DNA from 2 places in the Janthinobacterium sp. 61 genome. Region 2 is predicted to be linked to the other one. Evidence: predicted binding sites of a transcription regulator. Region 2 holds the regulator's gene; the other holds the start of a gene.

Region 1 (6,880 bases), 130 kb from region 2:
CCTGGATCGGCTTTTCGCCCATCTTCGTGCTGCAGGAGATGGGCGCCTCCTACGCCACGTATATCGCCCTGCAATGCGTGATTTTGTCCGGCTTTGTCTTCAGTAGCATCGCCATCCAGCGCCTGCGCCAGGATTTCCCGCTCGGGCATCTGCTGCGCCTGGGCGGACTGATCGCGGCCGCCGGCATGCTGGGCGCGGGCGTGGGCCGCCATCACGTCGACGTGTTTGCGGCCTGCATGTTTGTCTATTCCATCGGCTTCGGCCTGTTCAATGGCGCCCTGATCCGTAGCGCGATCACTGCCAGCAAGGAATCGATGACACTGACGACGGCTGCCATGAGCTTGCTGTACTGCATTTATTTGTCCGCCTGGCTGCAGCTGTACAACGTGCTGTGCCAGCGCTTCGGCTATGCGCTGGAAACGTATGCGCTGCTCAATATCCCCGTCATCGTGGTCATCGCCGGCTGCCTGCTGTTGTTTACGCGCGGCATGGCGGGGCGCCCGGAAAGCGAGGTGCGGCTGGCCCGGCACTGATGGCGCAACGATGCGCATGTTCCCGACCTTGAGTTACCTCCTGCGACGTTTATTGACACCCTCCAGCGGAAAATGGTGCGCCCATGAAAATAGATGACCTGGCCTCAAAACACGATCAAGCAAAGATTTTCAACTTGGAATACGAGTTTCGCATTCACCGGCTGAAACTCGATTACATCACCCTGGCCGATATTCGGCCAGCCGGCAGCGACCTGAAACAACTGGCAGCGGAGCACCAGGCAGGCATCGCCGCCCTGCGCAGCTTTGTCGCCGGCAATTTTACGTATTTCAATGCGGCAAGCTGTTCCTCGCTGAGCTGTATCCCCACGCGCGCACTGGGCGACGACGAGCGCTACCTGCACCGCATCTGGATGGGCGGCCCCTTGCCGGCCGTCGCCTGTGAAGCGATCCAGCAGTGGGGCGCGGCGCTGGAAGAGGTGCGGCACAACGGCGGTGCGCCATATGTCTCCATCCTGTGGGCCTGGGATGCGCAACAATTGCGCCATGACGAGCGCTTCAGCCCCACGGGTGGCGCAGGGCGCTACACGATAGGCCGCTACGCCATCGGCGGCACGACCCTGCATATCAACTCGCTGCGCGCGCTGGCGCTGGACTTTGCTCCTGCCCGCTTCGATATCCTCGATACCCTGCATGCGCAGCGCTACTTCGCCACCTTGTCCGATTATTTCCGCATCCTCATCATGTGCGAATACGGCGGCATGTATATGGATGTCGATACGATCCCGCATAAGCCGGCGACGATTTTCCTGATGAAGCCGGAAGTGCCCGATTATTTCCAGCGCAAGGAGGGCGAGGACGAAGCGCGCCAGCATGTCAGCTGGATGAATCTGTTTCTCGATGAAACGGGCATGCTGATCGCCAAGAAGAACGATGCCGCGCTGCGTGTGATCCAGCGCAATGTGAACCTTGCTTATGCGGGCATCGATGGGGAAATCCCCCGTTCTTGCCCGCAATTCGAGGCGCAGCTGTTTGGCCAGTTCTATGCCGAATGGAAGAAGAACCTGGGTGTGACCCTGCTCAGCCATGCCGAGTTTTACCAGCGCTATTGCGTGCTGTATGACGGCGCGCGGGAAGCGGTGACGGGCGGCATCCGAGGCATGCGGCTGCTGGACGATATCATTACCGACATGCACATCCCCTTGAGCGACGAGGAACATCGCGCGTATGCGCGCTGCGTGGCGCGGCTAGCCGAAATCGACTGGCAACTCGACGATCCTTTGCGCCTGGTCAATATCGTCGATGTGTTCGATATCGAGGAAGTGCCGCGCATGGCGTATGCGGCCCAGTTGCGGGCGGACATCGAGCATTTTCACTATTACTCGGTGCTGTCGGAGGACCCGCAACTGGACCGCGTGAATGCCGTTTTTTGCCGCTACCTGCTGGCCCACCGTTCGCAGCATATTGCCGCCGGCAATTTCTGGCGCCCCACCGTGGGCCGCCACGGCAGCCGCATGCCGGCCGTCGGCGATGCGGCCCCGTCCGGCGACGAGGCGCAGGCGGGCTTGCTGTCGCATGCGCCGCTCAGGCTGGTGCCAGGTGAGCTGCTGGGCGACGAGGCGAAGAACCGCATGGCGAAACTGCTGTTTGCCACCAGTTACCTGGAATACTGTTCGTTTGGAAACAAGCTCAATCTGCAGTTCGTCGAATTGCAGCGGCGGCAGAACATCGACCCTTACCTGACGCACATCCACGGCCTGCATGACGAGGACGACCGTTTCATCGGCTTTTTCACGGCCGCCACGATGGCCGAATTCCAGGCTTGCGGCGCCGTCTCGTATTACCGCGATGACATGAAGGCGCTCGACGATGCCTATGACGCATTCGTGCTCGCGCATGCGCGCGCCGACGACTGTTTCGTCAGCAGCCTGGCCATCGACGAGAAATACCGGGGGCAGGGCCTGTTCCGGCAGATGTTCCATGAAATCCGCGACCTGGCCAGCCGCAAGGGCTGTGCGCGCATCACCCTGACGGTGTGGGAAAAGAGCGACGCCTTGCAAGTGTATCTGCACAAGGGTTTTCGCAGCGTTGGCACGTTCGACTATGCCTACAGCCTGTTCTATGACCGCCTGCACTTCCTGGTGTACGAAGGCAACTGAGGAGGGAAATTGAGGAGGGAAACCGAGAGGAGCTGGGGCGGCCGGCAGCCGCCCCAGTGCATGCTTACAGGGCCAGGAAGGCCAGGGCGGCCACGGCCGTCGGCAGCAGGGCACCGGCCAGCAGGCCGACGGCGCCGATCGACTCATCCTTGAAGCCGCGGCGCAGCAGGGCCACGCCGGCCGGATTCGGCGCGTTGGCGATGACGGTCAGGCCGCCACCGGCCACGGCGCCGGCCACCAGCATGTATTTCGCTTCGTCCGTCATGCCGACGATCAGCGAACCGAGGTAAGTGAGGGCCGCATTGTCGGTAATGGCCGTCAAGCCCAGGGCGCCGAAGAACAGGGCCAGCGGCTTCAGGCTGGAGACGATGGGCTGCAGCCACCATTGCTGCATGCCGCCCAGTACCACCAGGCCGCCGAGGAAGAAGCCGACCAGCAAACCTTCTTTCAGGATCAGCGGGCTTTGATAGCGCTCATACGCCTGCACGAAGCCAAGGAAGAACAGGAACAGGCCGAAGAACAGCACGGGATGGTGCGCCAGGGCTACCACGCCGGCCAGCACGGCCAGGTGCACCAGGCTGACGGTCAGCGGCACTTTCGGCGCTTCCACGTCACCCGCTTTCGGCTTGATGTCGGACGTGTTGCTGTGCAGATATTTGCGCAGCAGGATGCTCACGCCCGTGGCATTGATCAGCACGGCGATGGCCGCTTTCCAGCCGAAATGGCTGGCCATGAAGGCGCTGTCCCAGTTCCACGTAGTGGCCACCATCAGCACGGGCGGTGCCGCGTATGAAGTCAGGGTGCCGCCGATGGACACGTTGACGAACAGCACGCCCAGCGCGCCGTATTTCAGCCATTCGGGTATGCCCGGACGGAAGATTTGTGGCGCCAGCATCAGCGCAGCCAGGGTCATGGCGGCCGGTTCCGTGATCATCGAGCCCGTCAGGGGCACGAGCGCCAGTCCCAGCCAGACGAGGGCCAGTTCCGTACGCAGCGGCATGACGCGCGCCACGCTTTTCAACAGGCGCTGCACGGCGTCGAGCACGGGGCGCGAGGCGGCTACCACCATGACGACAAAGACGAACAGCGGTTCCGTGTACTGGCGCGATTCGGCATACTCGATGGCCGCCTCGCCGCCCGAGACAAAGGCCATGATGATGATCAAAATGAAGGCCCAGAAGCCGAACACGACTTCCACTTCGCCCAGCAAGTGCAGCATGCCTGCATGACGGGGGTGGCGCTGCGCCAGGGTTTCAAACGATTTGGCGGCGAAGGTGTGGATGAGAGCAAGGCCGAAGACGATGGCGCTGATGATTTGGATGGTGGTCAAATGCGTTTCCTTATGGACGGAGGGAGCCGACTGGTACTTTGCCAGGCGGTAAGGAGAGTGCTTATGGTACAGCAATCGATGCCGGAAACGGGGTTTTTCGGACATGGCGGAGCGGCCCGGGCAGCGGCGATGCACAGAGAATAAGCAGATAAGCCTTGCCAAAAGGAGGGCCGGATAGTACTGTATATACATACAGTATTCATCTTCATATCTAATTATGCAACATTCCGAATTGATGGCCTCGCCGGAAGCCTTGCACCCTTCTTTATGGCGTGCATCGCAGCTGGGCCAGGGCGCCACGCGCTGCCTGGAGACGGGCTTTGCCGCCCTGTCCGCGCAGCTGCCAGGCGGCGGTTGGCCCAGCGGCAGCCTCATCGATCTGCTGGTGCAGCAGCCGGGCAGCGGCGAATTGCGCCTGCTGGCGCCCGCGCTGGCGCAGCTGCCGGGCTTGCCCATCGTGCTGCTGCAGCCGCCCCATCCGCCGCAGGCGCTGGCCCTGGCCGCGCAGGGACTGGTGTCGTCGCAGCTGCTGTGGCTAAAGAGCGCCAGCAGCAAGGATGCTTTGTGGGCGGCGGAAAACATCTTGCGCAGCGGCAGTTGCGGCGCCTTGCTGTTCTGGCAGTCGCACGTGCGCGCCGACAGCCTGCGCCGCTTGCACCTGGCCGCGCAAGGCGGTAACACCCTGTTTTGCATGCTGCGCCCCTTGCACGGCGCGCAGGATGCGTCGCCGGCGCCGCTGCGCCTGTCCGTGCGCCCGGCCGCCGGCGGCATCGAGATCGGCTTCATCAAGCGCCGGGGACCGCAGCGCGACGCGCCCCTGTTCCTGCCCCTGCAACCTCCTTCTTTACTGCTGCGTCATGCGACTCTGGATCGGCCTGTGCCTGCCCCTGCTTCCGCTCGAAGTGTTTTGCCCGCGCTGGTCGGCTGACCTCCTGAGCGTGGTGCTGGAGCAGGAGCAAGTGATGGTACTGTCGCCGCTGGCGCAGGCGGCTGGCATCCGGCCGGGCATGCGCCGCGCGGGCGCGCTGATGCTGGCGCCGCAGGCACGCCTGCATGAACGCTCGCACGAACTGGAAGCGCAAGCCTTGCAAGCGGTGGCGCTGGCGCTGCTGCAATACTCGCCGCTGGTGGCGCAGGGCGAAGAAGCCACCCTGCTGGTCGACGCGGGCGCCAGCCTGCGCCTGTTTGGCGGTGTGCGCGCCCTGTGCCGGCAAATCGCGGCCAGCTTGCGCGCGCTCGGCTACACGGCCCAGCTGTCGTGTGCCCCCACGGCGCGGGGCGCCTGGCTGCTGGCGCGCGCCGGTACGCGCCGGGGCCGGACATTAAGCATGGCCAGTCTCGTGCGCCGCCTCGACCGCCTGCCGTGCGCCCTGCTGCCGCCCGCGCGCCCCTACCTGGACTGGCTGGAGGGCATCGGCTGCCGTAACCTGGGGCAGCTGCGCCACTTGCCGCGGCCCGGCTTGCAGCGCCGCTGCGGCAGGACCTTGCTGGACATGCTCGACGACGCGCATGGCCACAGCACGGAACTGTACCTGTGGATCGAAGCGCCGCCCACGTTCCGCGCGAGCCTGGAATTGTTCGACCGCGTGGAGCACGCGGACGCGCTGCTGTTCGGCGCGCGCCGCCTGCTGCAGCAGATGACGGGCTGGCTGTGCGCGCGGCAATTTGCTGTCGAGCGCATACAACTGCTGCTGGCGCACGAGCGGGGCAGGGTGGCGCGCCCGCCCACCGTCATCGAGCTGGCTTTGGGTGTCGCCGTCTGGCGTGACGAACACTTGTTGCGTTTGCTCAAGGAGCGCCTGGCGCAGCTGGTGCTGGAGGCGCCCGTGATCGGTCTCACCCTGGAAGTGCTGCAGGTGCAGCCCATGGCGCCGCCCAGCGAGAGCCTGTTTCCCGAGCCGGGCGGCACGCCGCAGGAGCGCCAGCGCCTGATGGAATTGCTGGTGGCGCGCCTGGGCGCCGAGAATGTCTTGCAGGCAGTGCCGCGCGCCGATTACCGCCCCGAAGCGGCGAACCAGTGGCTGCCGCTGCCTGCCAAGCCCGGTGCTAAAAGCGCGCTGCCCGACTTGCCGCCCGGCTTGCCCGGCATGCCCCGTCCCGGCTGGCTGCTGGCCCAGCCCATTGCCCTCTTGATGCGCGAACACCGGCCCTTCTATGGCTCGCCCCTGAAAATGGTGTCCGTCGCCGAGCGCATCGAGGCGGGCTGGTGGGGCCAGTCGCAGGCGCGCGATTATTTCATCGCCGAAGGCCTCGACCACGCCCATTACTGGGTCTACCGCGAACGCATCGCCGGCAGCGGTGAAGAGGCCGCGCCGCGCTGGTTTTTGCATGGCTTGTTTGGCTGAGTGGGGCAGCCGTTCCTGCGCGCCATGCTTGCCTGTTTTGCGCTCGGCGTCCCGTGACAAACGGAGATAATTGACATGACCTGCTCCTGTAAGATGCTTCTCCTGTTTATGGCCAGACCGCCTGCCTGCATCTTGTGTGATGGATGCAGGATGTCTGGCCAGGGCGCGGTACGATATCTTTGGGGAAATATGAAACTGCTATTGCTGCTGGTATTGGGACTCATGTTGTGTCGGAATCCGGCGCATGCCGCTCATCAGCCGCCTCCGCATACTGCCATGGCAAGCTACGAGCACGTACAGTTTCTGCGGAAAGCCGCTTTCAACATCATTGTCAATGCCAGGGATGACCAGGCGGCGCTGAAAAAATATGCGCAGGCGCTGGAAACCATCCTCGTGTATCTTGACAGGCCGGAGATCCGTGATCTGGCGGCTGGTGATATTTATCTGAAATTTTGCGGATTTAATCTGAGGCTGGACCTGGCCGAAACGTATGGCAAACTGAAGCAGCAAGACAAGGCGGTCAAGACCTTGCAGGAAATCAACGACATAAGCTGG
Region 2 (8,625 bases):
TTCGATGGCGTGTATGTGACGGGCGACGTGTCGCAGGAATACCTGGACCGCCTGGAATATGCGCGCCACCATCCGAAGGCGGCAGCGCCGGAAGATACGCCACGTTCCCAGTTGAACCTGAACCTCGCCACCACCGAAGGGTGATGTGGAGCCCGGCTATGGCCGGGCTTTTTTTTATCTGATATTTCTTGCAGCCTTGCGCGCCACTTGATCATGAGCAACAACAAAAACTACGGCTTTACCACCACCATCCTGCATAACGACCGTCGCAAGGGCATCGAGCACGGCTCGCTGCACAAGCCTGTGCATACCTCCGTCGCGTTTGGCTATGGCGATGCACGCCAGCTGGCGTCCGTGTTCCAGGGCAAGGAGCCGGGCTTTCGCTATGGCCGCCAGGGTAACCCGACGGTGTCCGCGCTGGAAGACAAGGTCAACAAGATGGAAGATGGCGTGGCGACCCTGTGCTTCGCGACCGGCATGGGCGCCATTGGCGCCGTGGTGCAATCCTTGCTGCGCGCGGGCGACCATGTGGTGTCGTCGGCTTTTCTGTTTGGTAACACCAACAGCCTGTGGCAAACGGTGACGGGGCAGGGCATCGCCGTGTCCTTCGTCGATGCCACGGACGTGGCCAATGTGGCCGCCGCCATCACGCCGCAAACGCGGATTGTTTTCGTGGAAACCATCGCCAATCCGCGCACGCAGATCGCCGACCTGGCGAAGATCGGCGCGCTGTGCAAGGAGCGTGGCATCCTGTACATCGTCGATAATACGATGACCACGCCCTACCTGTTCCGCCCGAAAGCGGTGGGCGCGGGCCTGGTGGTCAATGCCTTGACGAAATCCATTGGCGGCCACGGCAATGCCCTGGGCGGCAGCTTGACGGACACGGGTGTATTCGACTGGACGCAGTACCCGAACATTTTCGACAATTATAAAAAGGCGGCGCCGGCGCAGTGGGGCATCGCGCAAATCCGCGCCAAGGCCTTGCGCGATTTCGGTGCCTCGCTGGGCCCGGAGGCGGCGCACCATATCGCCGTCGGCGCGGAAACAATGGCCTTGCGCATGGACCGTACCTGCTCGAACGCCCTGGCGCTGGCCACCATGTTGCAAGCGGACCCGCGCGTGGCGGCAGTGCATTACCCAGGCTTGTCCTCGCACCCGCAGCACGCGCTGGCGACGGACTTGTTCCGCAGCTATGGTTCGCTGTTCAGCTTTGAATTAAAAGATGGCATCGATTGCTTCGATTTCCTGAATCGCCTGAATCTGGCGATTCCGGCTAGCAACCTTGGTGACACGCGCACCCTGGTCATTCCCGTCGCCCACACGATCTTCTATGAGATGGGAGCCGAGCGCCGCGCCAGCATGGGCATCGCCGAATCGCTGATCCGCGTTTCCGTCGGGATCGAGGATGAGGCCGATCTGCTGGAAGACTTCCGTGGTGCGCTGGAGGGCTGAGAGCGGTGTTGGTGACTAGGCCATGTACCAGTTTTGAGGCAAACTAAAAACTGGGGTCAGACCCGGCGGGTCTGACCCCAGCACGCAACTTAATGCCAGCTGCGCATCAGTCCCACGGCCAGGCCTTCCAGGGCGAACTCATCTTCCGGCGATACGGTAATCACCTTGAAATCGGGGTTTTCCGGCAGCAGTTCGATGACGGAGCCCGTTTTCTTGTAGCGCTTGACGGTGACTTCGTCGCCGATGCGGGCCACGACGATCTGGCCGTTCTTGGCACTGTCGACCTTTTTGACGGCCAGTAAATCGCCATCCATGATGCCGGCGTCGCGCATGGACCAGCCGCGCACCTTCAGCAGGAAATCAGGCTTGGCCGAGAACAGGGCGGGGTCGACGTTGTAGCTCGCTTCCAGGTTTTCCTGCGCCAGGATGGGCGAACCGGCGGCTACTCGGCCGATCAGGGGCAGCGACATCAGCAGGGCTGCCGGCACTTTCGATGCCAGCGCATCGGCGGCCGCGCTCGCCGCCGCACCGATCAGGCGGATACCGCGCGAGGTGCCGGGCGAAATCTCGATCGCGCCCTTGCGGGCCAGGGCCTGCAAATGTTCTTCGGCCGCATTGGCCGATTTGAAACCCAGTTCATTGGCGATTTCGGCACGGGTTGGGGGAAAGCCCGTGTTTTCAATCGCGTCCTTGATCAGGTTCAGGATTTGTTCTTGTCGTGCTGTCAGCTTGATCATGAGCGGTGGGTGCATACTAAAATGCTGTCTATATGAACAGTCTGTATTTTTGTACAGTATCGTCCACTATGCAAGGGGATTTCCGTCTTTTCGGCGAATTTGGCAAGAAATACTTGTCCACAGGCGGAAAGCACGGTGGCGCACGGGCTTTTCGGGCGCTTGTGGAAGGAATGATTGAAACGTTTGCAAAAGGCGGTTATAATCTTCGGCTGACCTTCCCACACCCGTCTTGACGCCGGGGTGGGCGATTATCAATCCGACCTGAAGGAGTTTGCATGCGTCATTATGAAATAGTCTTTATCGTCCATCCGGACCAAAGCGAGCAAGTGCCCGCGATGATCGAACGCTACAAAGCCAGCGTAACCACCCGCGGCGGTTCGGTTCACCGCGTGGAAGATTGGGGCCGCCGTCAAATGGCTTACTCGATCCAAAAGCTGCCTAAAGCACACTACATCTGCCTGAACATCGAATGCGACAACGAGACCCTGGTCGAGTTGGAAACAGCATTCAAATTCAATGATGCCGTGTTGCGTCACCTGACCGTTAAAATGAAGAAAGCTGAAACAGCTCCTTCGCCGATGATGAAATCGGTACAACGCGAAGACGCGGCCAAAAGCCACCGCACCGAAGCACCAGCAGCCGCTCCAGCCGCAGCAGCAGCTTAATTCTTGACCAGGATCGTGCGCTGAACCAGCTACAAGTAACCGCCATCATTGCCGAGCGCGAAATATTGCGCTACACCCCGGCAGGGTTGCCGATTGTGAATGCAGTATTGCAGCACAGTTCGCAGCAGATGGAAGCAGGAATTGCCCGTTTGACCGAGTTTGATGTTGCCGCGCTAGCCGCTGGTGAAATATCAGGCAGGTTCAGCCAGGCAAGCTTGGGCGGGGTCTATCAGTTCACGGGTTTCCTGGCCAGGAAGAGCCGCAACAGCAAGAGTTTGGTGTTTCACATCATTGATTTTAGTGCAGTCACCCCGACTAGCGCATTTTAGATACAGGAGCCTGACATGGCATTCGGTAAAAAGTTCGACAAAAATAAGCTCAAGCTTAAAGAAAAACGCAAACAGCAAAACCCGTTGTTCAAACGCAAGAAGTTCTGCCGCTTCACCGCAGCTCACGTTGAGCAAGTCGACTACAAAGACGTCGACACGCTGAAAGACTTCGTCCAAGAAAACGGCAAGATCATGCCAGCACGCCTGACCGGTACCAAAGCGCACTACCAGCGCCAAGTTGACACCGCAATCAAGCGCGCTCGCTTCCTCGCGCTGCTGCCATACACCGATCTGCACCACGCTTAATCGGTCAGATATTCCTGGAGAAGAACTATGCAAATCATTCTGTTAGAAAAAGTTGTTAACGTCGGTAACCTCGGCGAAGTCGTCAAAGTCAAAGACGGTTACGCACGTAACTTCCTGATCCCGCAACGCCTGGCACGTCGTGCCACGGCAACCGCTGTGGCTGAATTCGAAGTCAAGCGCGCCGAACTGGAAAAAGCTGCTGCCGCCAAACTGGCCGCATCGCAAGCCCAGGGCGAAAAACTGAGCGGCCTGACCGTTCAAGTAGCTCAAAAAGCTGGTGTTGATGGCCGTCTGTTCGGTTCCGTCACCAACTTCGACATCGCTGAAGCGCTGACCAAGCAAGGTTTTGCTGTTGAAAAAGCACAAATCCGCATGCCTACCGGCCCGCTGAAGATCGTTGGCGAGCACAACGTTTCGGTTGCTCTGCACACCGACGTGGTCGTGGAAGTTGTTATCGCTGTCGTTCCAGACGCGAACGCGTAATCGTCTGCGGGCCTGGCCCGCAAGCGTTGCCGCACGATGAAAAGCCGGGTTCGCCCGGCTTTTTTGTGGCCTTTTTTTCGCTCAATTTCAGCCCTTTATTTTTGCCAGCACGCCGAAGCGGGTATAATTCGCGCCATGAACGCCCCCTCTGATCCGCAACTGGATTCCCTCCGTATTCCGCCGCATTCGATCGAAGCAGAACAATCCGTTATCGGTGGTCTGCTGCGCGACAATGCAGCATATGACCGCATCGCCGACTTCATGCATGCGGAGGATTTCTATCGCTATGACCATCGCATCATCTTCGAGCAAATCGTCAAGATGGTTAACGCTTCCAAGCCAGCCGATGTCATTACTGTTTTTGAAACCCTGACCCAGCTCGGCAAGGCCGATGACGTGGGCGGACTTGCTTACCTGAACGCCATGGCGCAAAACACGCCATCGGCCGCGAACATCCGGCGCTATGCCGAGATCGTGCGCGACCGCGGCGTGCTGCGCAAACTCATCACCGTCGCCGACGATATCTCCGGCACGGCCTTCAGCCCGCAAGGCAAGGAAGTCAAGCAGATGCTTGACGAGGCCGAGTCGAAGATTTTCGCCATCGCCGAAGAAGGCGCGCGCGGCGCCCAGGGCTGGACCGCGATCCAGCCCCTGCTGACGCAAGTAGTCGAGCGCATCGACGAACTGTACAGCCGCGACAACCAGAGTGAAATCACGGGCGTGCCCACTGGTTTCATCGACCTCGACCGCATGACCTCCGGTCTGCAGCCGGGCGACCTGGTGATCGTGGCGGGTCGTCCTTCGATGGGCAAGACGGCGTTTTCCGTCAACATCGGCGAAAATGTGGCCATCGACAGCGGCTTGCCCGTGGCCGTGTTCTCGATGGAGATGGGCGGCGCTCAGTTGGCCATGCGTATGCTCGGCTCCGTCGGGCAGCTTGACCAGCACCGTCTGCGCACGGGCCGCCTGAACGACGAAGACTGGCCGCGCCTGACGAATGCGATTCAAAAGATGAACGACGCGCAGTTGTACATCGATGAAACGCCGGCCTTGAATTCCATCGAATTGCGTGCCCGCTCGCGCCGTTTGTCGCGTCAATGCGGCAAGCTGGGCCTGATCATCGTCGATTACTTGCAGCTGATGTCGGCCAATACGCCGGGCGACAACCGCGCCACGGAGATTTCCGAGATTTCACGGGGCTTGAAAGGCCTGGCGAAAGAACTCGGTTGCCCCGTGATCGCGTTGTCCCAGCTGAACCGCTCGCTGGAACAACGCCCGAACAAGCGTCCCGTGATGTCGGACTTGCGCGAATCGGGCGCTATTGAGCAGGATGCCGACGTCATCCTGTTCATTTACCGTGACGAAGTGTATAACCCCGACTCGCCAGACAAGGGAACGGCCGAAATCATCATCGGTAAACAACGTAACGGTCCAATCGGCAGCATCCGCCTCACCTTCATGGGGCAGTACACCAAATTTGGCAATTACAGTGGTGGCCTGGCGCTTTACCAAGGCGACTAAGACTCAGCAGCACTGGCAATTCCATTGGCCGCCCCCGACAACGGGGCGGCTTTCTGTAGTAAATAACACGACTCAATGCTTAACGGAGAATGACATGTTTGGACGCTTGATGCCCACTGAGGGCAAGTTTTTTGAATTGTTTAACCAGCACGCGGAACTGTGCGTCAAGGGCGCCAAAGAAATGCTCGGCCTGATGACCAATTTCGATGACCTGGAAAACCGCGTGCATGCGATCGAAAGCATCGAGAAACAGGCGGACAAAGTCACTTACGCCACCGTCGAAATGCTGCACAAGACCTTCATCACGCCGATCGATCGTGACGACATCCATCAGCTGATCACGCGCCAGGACGACATCCTCGACCTGCTGGAAGACGCGGCGCAGACCGTCTCGCTGTACGACCTGAAAGCCGTCACACCGGAAGCCAAGCGCCTGGCCGAACTGGTGCTGGCCTGTACCGAGAAGGTGCGCGACGCCGTCGCCATGCTGCATAACATGGACAACTCGCGCAAGATCGTCGCCATCTGCGAAGAGATCGACCGCCTGGAATCGGATGCCGATCACGTGATGCGCGCCGCCATGTCCAAGCTGTTCCGCGATGAACCGGACGTGCGCAACCTGATCAAGCTGAAAGCGATCTACGAAATTCTGGAAACCGTGACCGACCGTTGCGAAGATGTGTCCAATATTATCGAAGGCATCATCGTCGAAAACGCGTAAGCGTTGGGCATGTCCTGAACCAGAATCAGAAAAGAAACTACAATGACCATACAAATCAGCATCTACGTGCTAGGCCTGTTGATCGTCCTCGCGCTGCTGTTTGACTTCATGAACGGCTTCCACGATGCCGCCAACGCGATCGCCACGGTGGTCTCGACGGGCGTGTTGAAGCCGCAGACCGCGGTTGCCATGGCCGCCACGTTCAACTTCGTCGCCATTTTCGTGTTCCACCAGCTGACCGTGGCTGCCACGGTGGGCAAGGGCACGATTGACCCGTCAGTGATCGACCAGTACGTGATCTTCGGCGCGCTGATGGGCGCCATCTTCTGGAATTTGTTTACCTGGTATTACGGCATTCCATCGTCGTCTTCGCACGCGCTGATCGGCGGCCTGGTAGGCGCCGCCGTCGCCAAGTCGGGCACGGGCGCGCTGGTCGCGGCCGGCCTGTGGAAAACGGTGGCCTTCATCGTGATCGCACCCGTGCTGGGCTTTGTGTTCGGCTCCATCATGATGCTGCTCGTGTCCTGGATTTTCGTGCGTTCCACGCCGCGCAAGGTCGACAAGTGGTTCCGCCGTCTGCAACTGGCGTCGGCGGCAGCCTACAGCCTGGGCCATGGCGGCAATGATGCACAAAAGACCATCGGTATCATCTGGATGCTGTTGATCGCCGCCGGCTACTCGAATGCGGCCGACGCCATGCCGCCGCTGTGGGTCATCATCTCGTGCTACACGGCCATCAGCTTCGGCACGCTGTTCGGCGGCTGGCGTATCGTCAAGACCATGGGCCAGAAGATCACCAAGCTCAAACCCGTAGGCGGCTTCTGCGCCGAAACGGGTGGTGCGATCACGCTGTTCGTCTCGACGGCGCTGGGCATTCCCGTGTCGACCACGCACACCATTACGGGCGCCATCGTCGGCGTCGGCTCGGCGCAGAAAATGTCGGCCGTGCGCTGGGGTGTCGCAGGCAACATCGTCTGGGCATGGATCTTCACGATTCCTGCCTCCGCTTTCGTGGCGGCGGTTGCATGGTGGATTGGCCACCATATTATGTAATGGATAGCCAACGCCAGTAAAAAGGGAGCCTTGCGGCTCCCTTTTTTTATGCGCCGGCCAGTTCCACCGTCAGCCCCTCGTAGGCGAGGAACACCTGCAGGCCATTGAGGCGGCTCGCATAACGGCCCATCACGTCGGCAAAGACGGCTTCCAGCTGCTCGTCGCTGCGGGTCGGTTCGTGGTGGGTGCAGTACAGGCGCCGCACGCCGCAGCGCAGGGCCAGGTCGAGGGCGGCGTCGAAGGTGCCATGGCCCCAGCCCTGCTTGCCCGGATACTCCTCGCGCGTGTAGGAGCAATCCATGATCAGCGCGTCAACGCCGGCGACCACGGCGTCGATGCCAGCCTGGCGCTGCGCATTGCGTGCCGCGCAGGGCGCATGCTCGGCATGGCCGGGCGGATGCAGGTTGTAGAAGGGTTCGTGGTCACCGCTGAAAAACAGCGCGGCGCCGCCGCAGTCGATACGGTAGCCGAGGTTGACGACAGGGTGGTTCATTTCCGCGCCGCGCACGTGCGCGCCGCCCACCTCGACGGCTTCGCCGGGCGCCAGCGTGCGGTACTCGATGCAAGCCGCCATGGCCGCTTCGCTGACGGGGAAATAGCTGTTTTGCAGCTGTACCGCCATCACGTGCTCGATGCCTCGTCCGGCGACGGCATCGTGCGCGCCATGCAGGCGCATGCGGTTGCCGGCCACGAACAGGGGGCTAAACATGGGCAAGCCGTGGATGTGATCCCAGTGGCTGTGCGTGATGAAGACGTGCGCGTCGACCGGCACGCCGGGCGGCAGTTGCTGCGCCAGCGAGAAGATGCCGCTGCCCGCATCGAGAATGATCAGGCTATCGTTGTCGGTGCGTACTTCGATGCATGTGGTGTTGCCGCCATAGCGCGCCGTGCGCGGGCCGGGGGAGGGGATGGAGCCGCGCACGCCCCTGAACGTGAATTTCATTCAGTACCTTGTTACGGTGTAATTATTGTTGATTCTATTCTAATTAATGAGATTGGCGGCAACATTTATGCGTGTTGCGATACGGCAAGTTATTTCATTTTGTTGTAACTAAGTAATGTACAGTGTGCAGGGTGGCCGTTACACTGGCGCTTGCAGAATTCCCTTTCCTTACCTGATTGTCATCAACATGCCTCAGTTGCACCCTGAGAAAATCGCCCACAGACTGGAGCAATTGACTGAACTCAGTGTCGCGCTCGGCCATAGCCTGGGCGGCGAGGGACACGATATCGGCGCGCTGTTGCAGCGCATCGTGCTGCTGGCAAAAAGCATGAGCGGCGCCGATGGCGCCACCCTGTACCGGCCCATGGCCGATCGCCGCCAACTGGCATTCGACATCTCCGTCAACGACAGC

The links. The regulator LexA, encoded in region 2, represses DNA repair genes until DNA is damaged. The targets are predictions, from matches to a motif close to ACTGTATNNNNATACAGT.
Region 1: the regulator LexA is predicted to act here: its motif matches at 4,160-4,177, upstream of imuA (translesion DNA synthesis-associated protein ImuA).

What each region holds. Positions count from the first base shown of each region.
Region 1 is NZ_PJMQ01000001.1:3,013,901-3,020,780, reverse strand. It holds gene CLU92_RS13810 (MFS transporter) at 1-533, shown strand, start outside; gene CLU92_RS13805 (GNAT family N-acetyltransferase) at 617-2,650, shown strand; gene CLU92_RS13800 (putative Na+/H+ antiporter) at 2,715-3,980, opposite strand; gene imuA (translesion DNA synthesis-associated protein ImuA) at 4,198-4,908, shown strand; gene CLU92_RS13790 (DNA polymerase Y family protein) at 4,838-6,325, shown strand; gene CLU92_RS13785 (S41 family peptidase) at 6,515-6,880, shown strand, end outside.
Region 2 is NZ_PJMQ01000001.1:2,884,242-2,892,866, reverse strand. It holds gene purF (amidophosphoribosyltransferase) at 1-144, shown strand, start outside; gene CLU92_RS13260 (cystathionine gamma-synthase family protein) at 214-1,455, shown strand; gene lexA (transcriptional repressor LexA) at 1,545-2,192, opposite strand; gene rpsF (30S ribosomal protein S6) at 2,468-2,857, shown strand; gene priB (primosomal replication protein N) at 2,878-3,186, shown strand; gene rpsR (30S ribosomal protein S18) at 3,202-3,492, shown strand; gene rplI (50S ribosomal protein L9) at 3,520-3,975, shown strand; gene CLU92_RS13230 (replicative DNA helicase) at 4,111-5,496, shown strand; gene CLU92_RS13225 (DUF47 domain-containing protein) at 5,591-6,217, shown strand; gene CLU92_RS13220 (inorganic phosphate transporter) at 6,260-7,270, shown strand; gene CLU92_RS13215 (MBL fold metallo-hydrolase) at 7,317-8,213, opposite strand; gene CLU92_RS13210 (HD family phosphohydrolase) at 8,401-8,625, shown strand, end outside.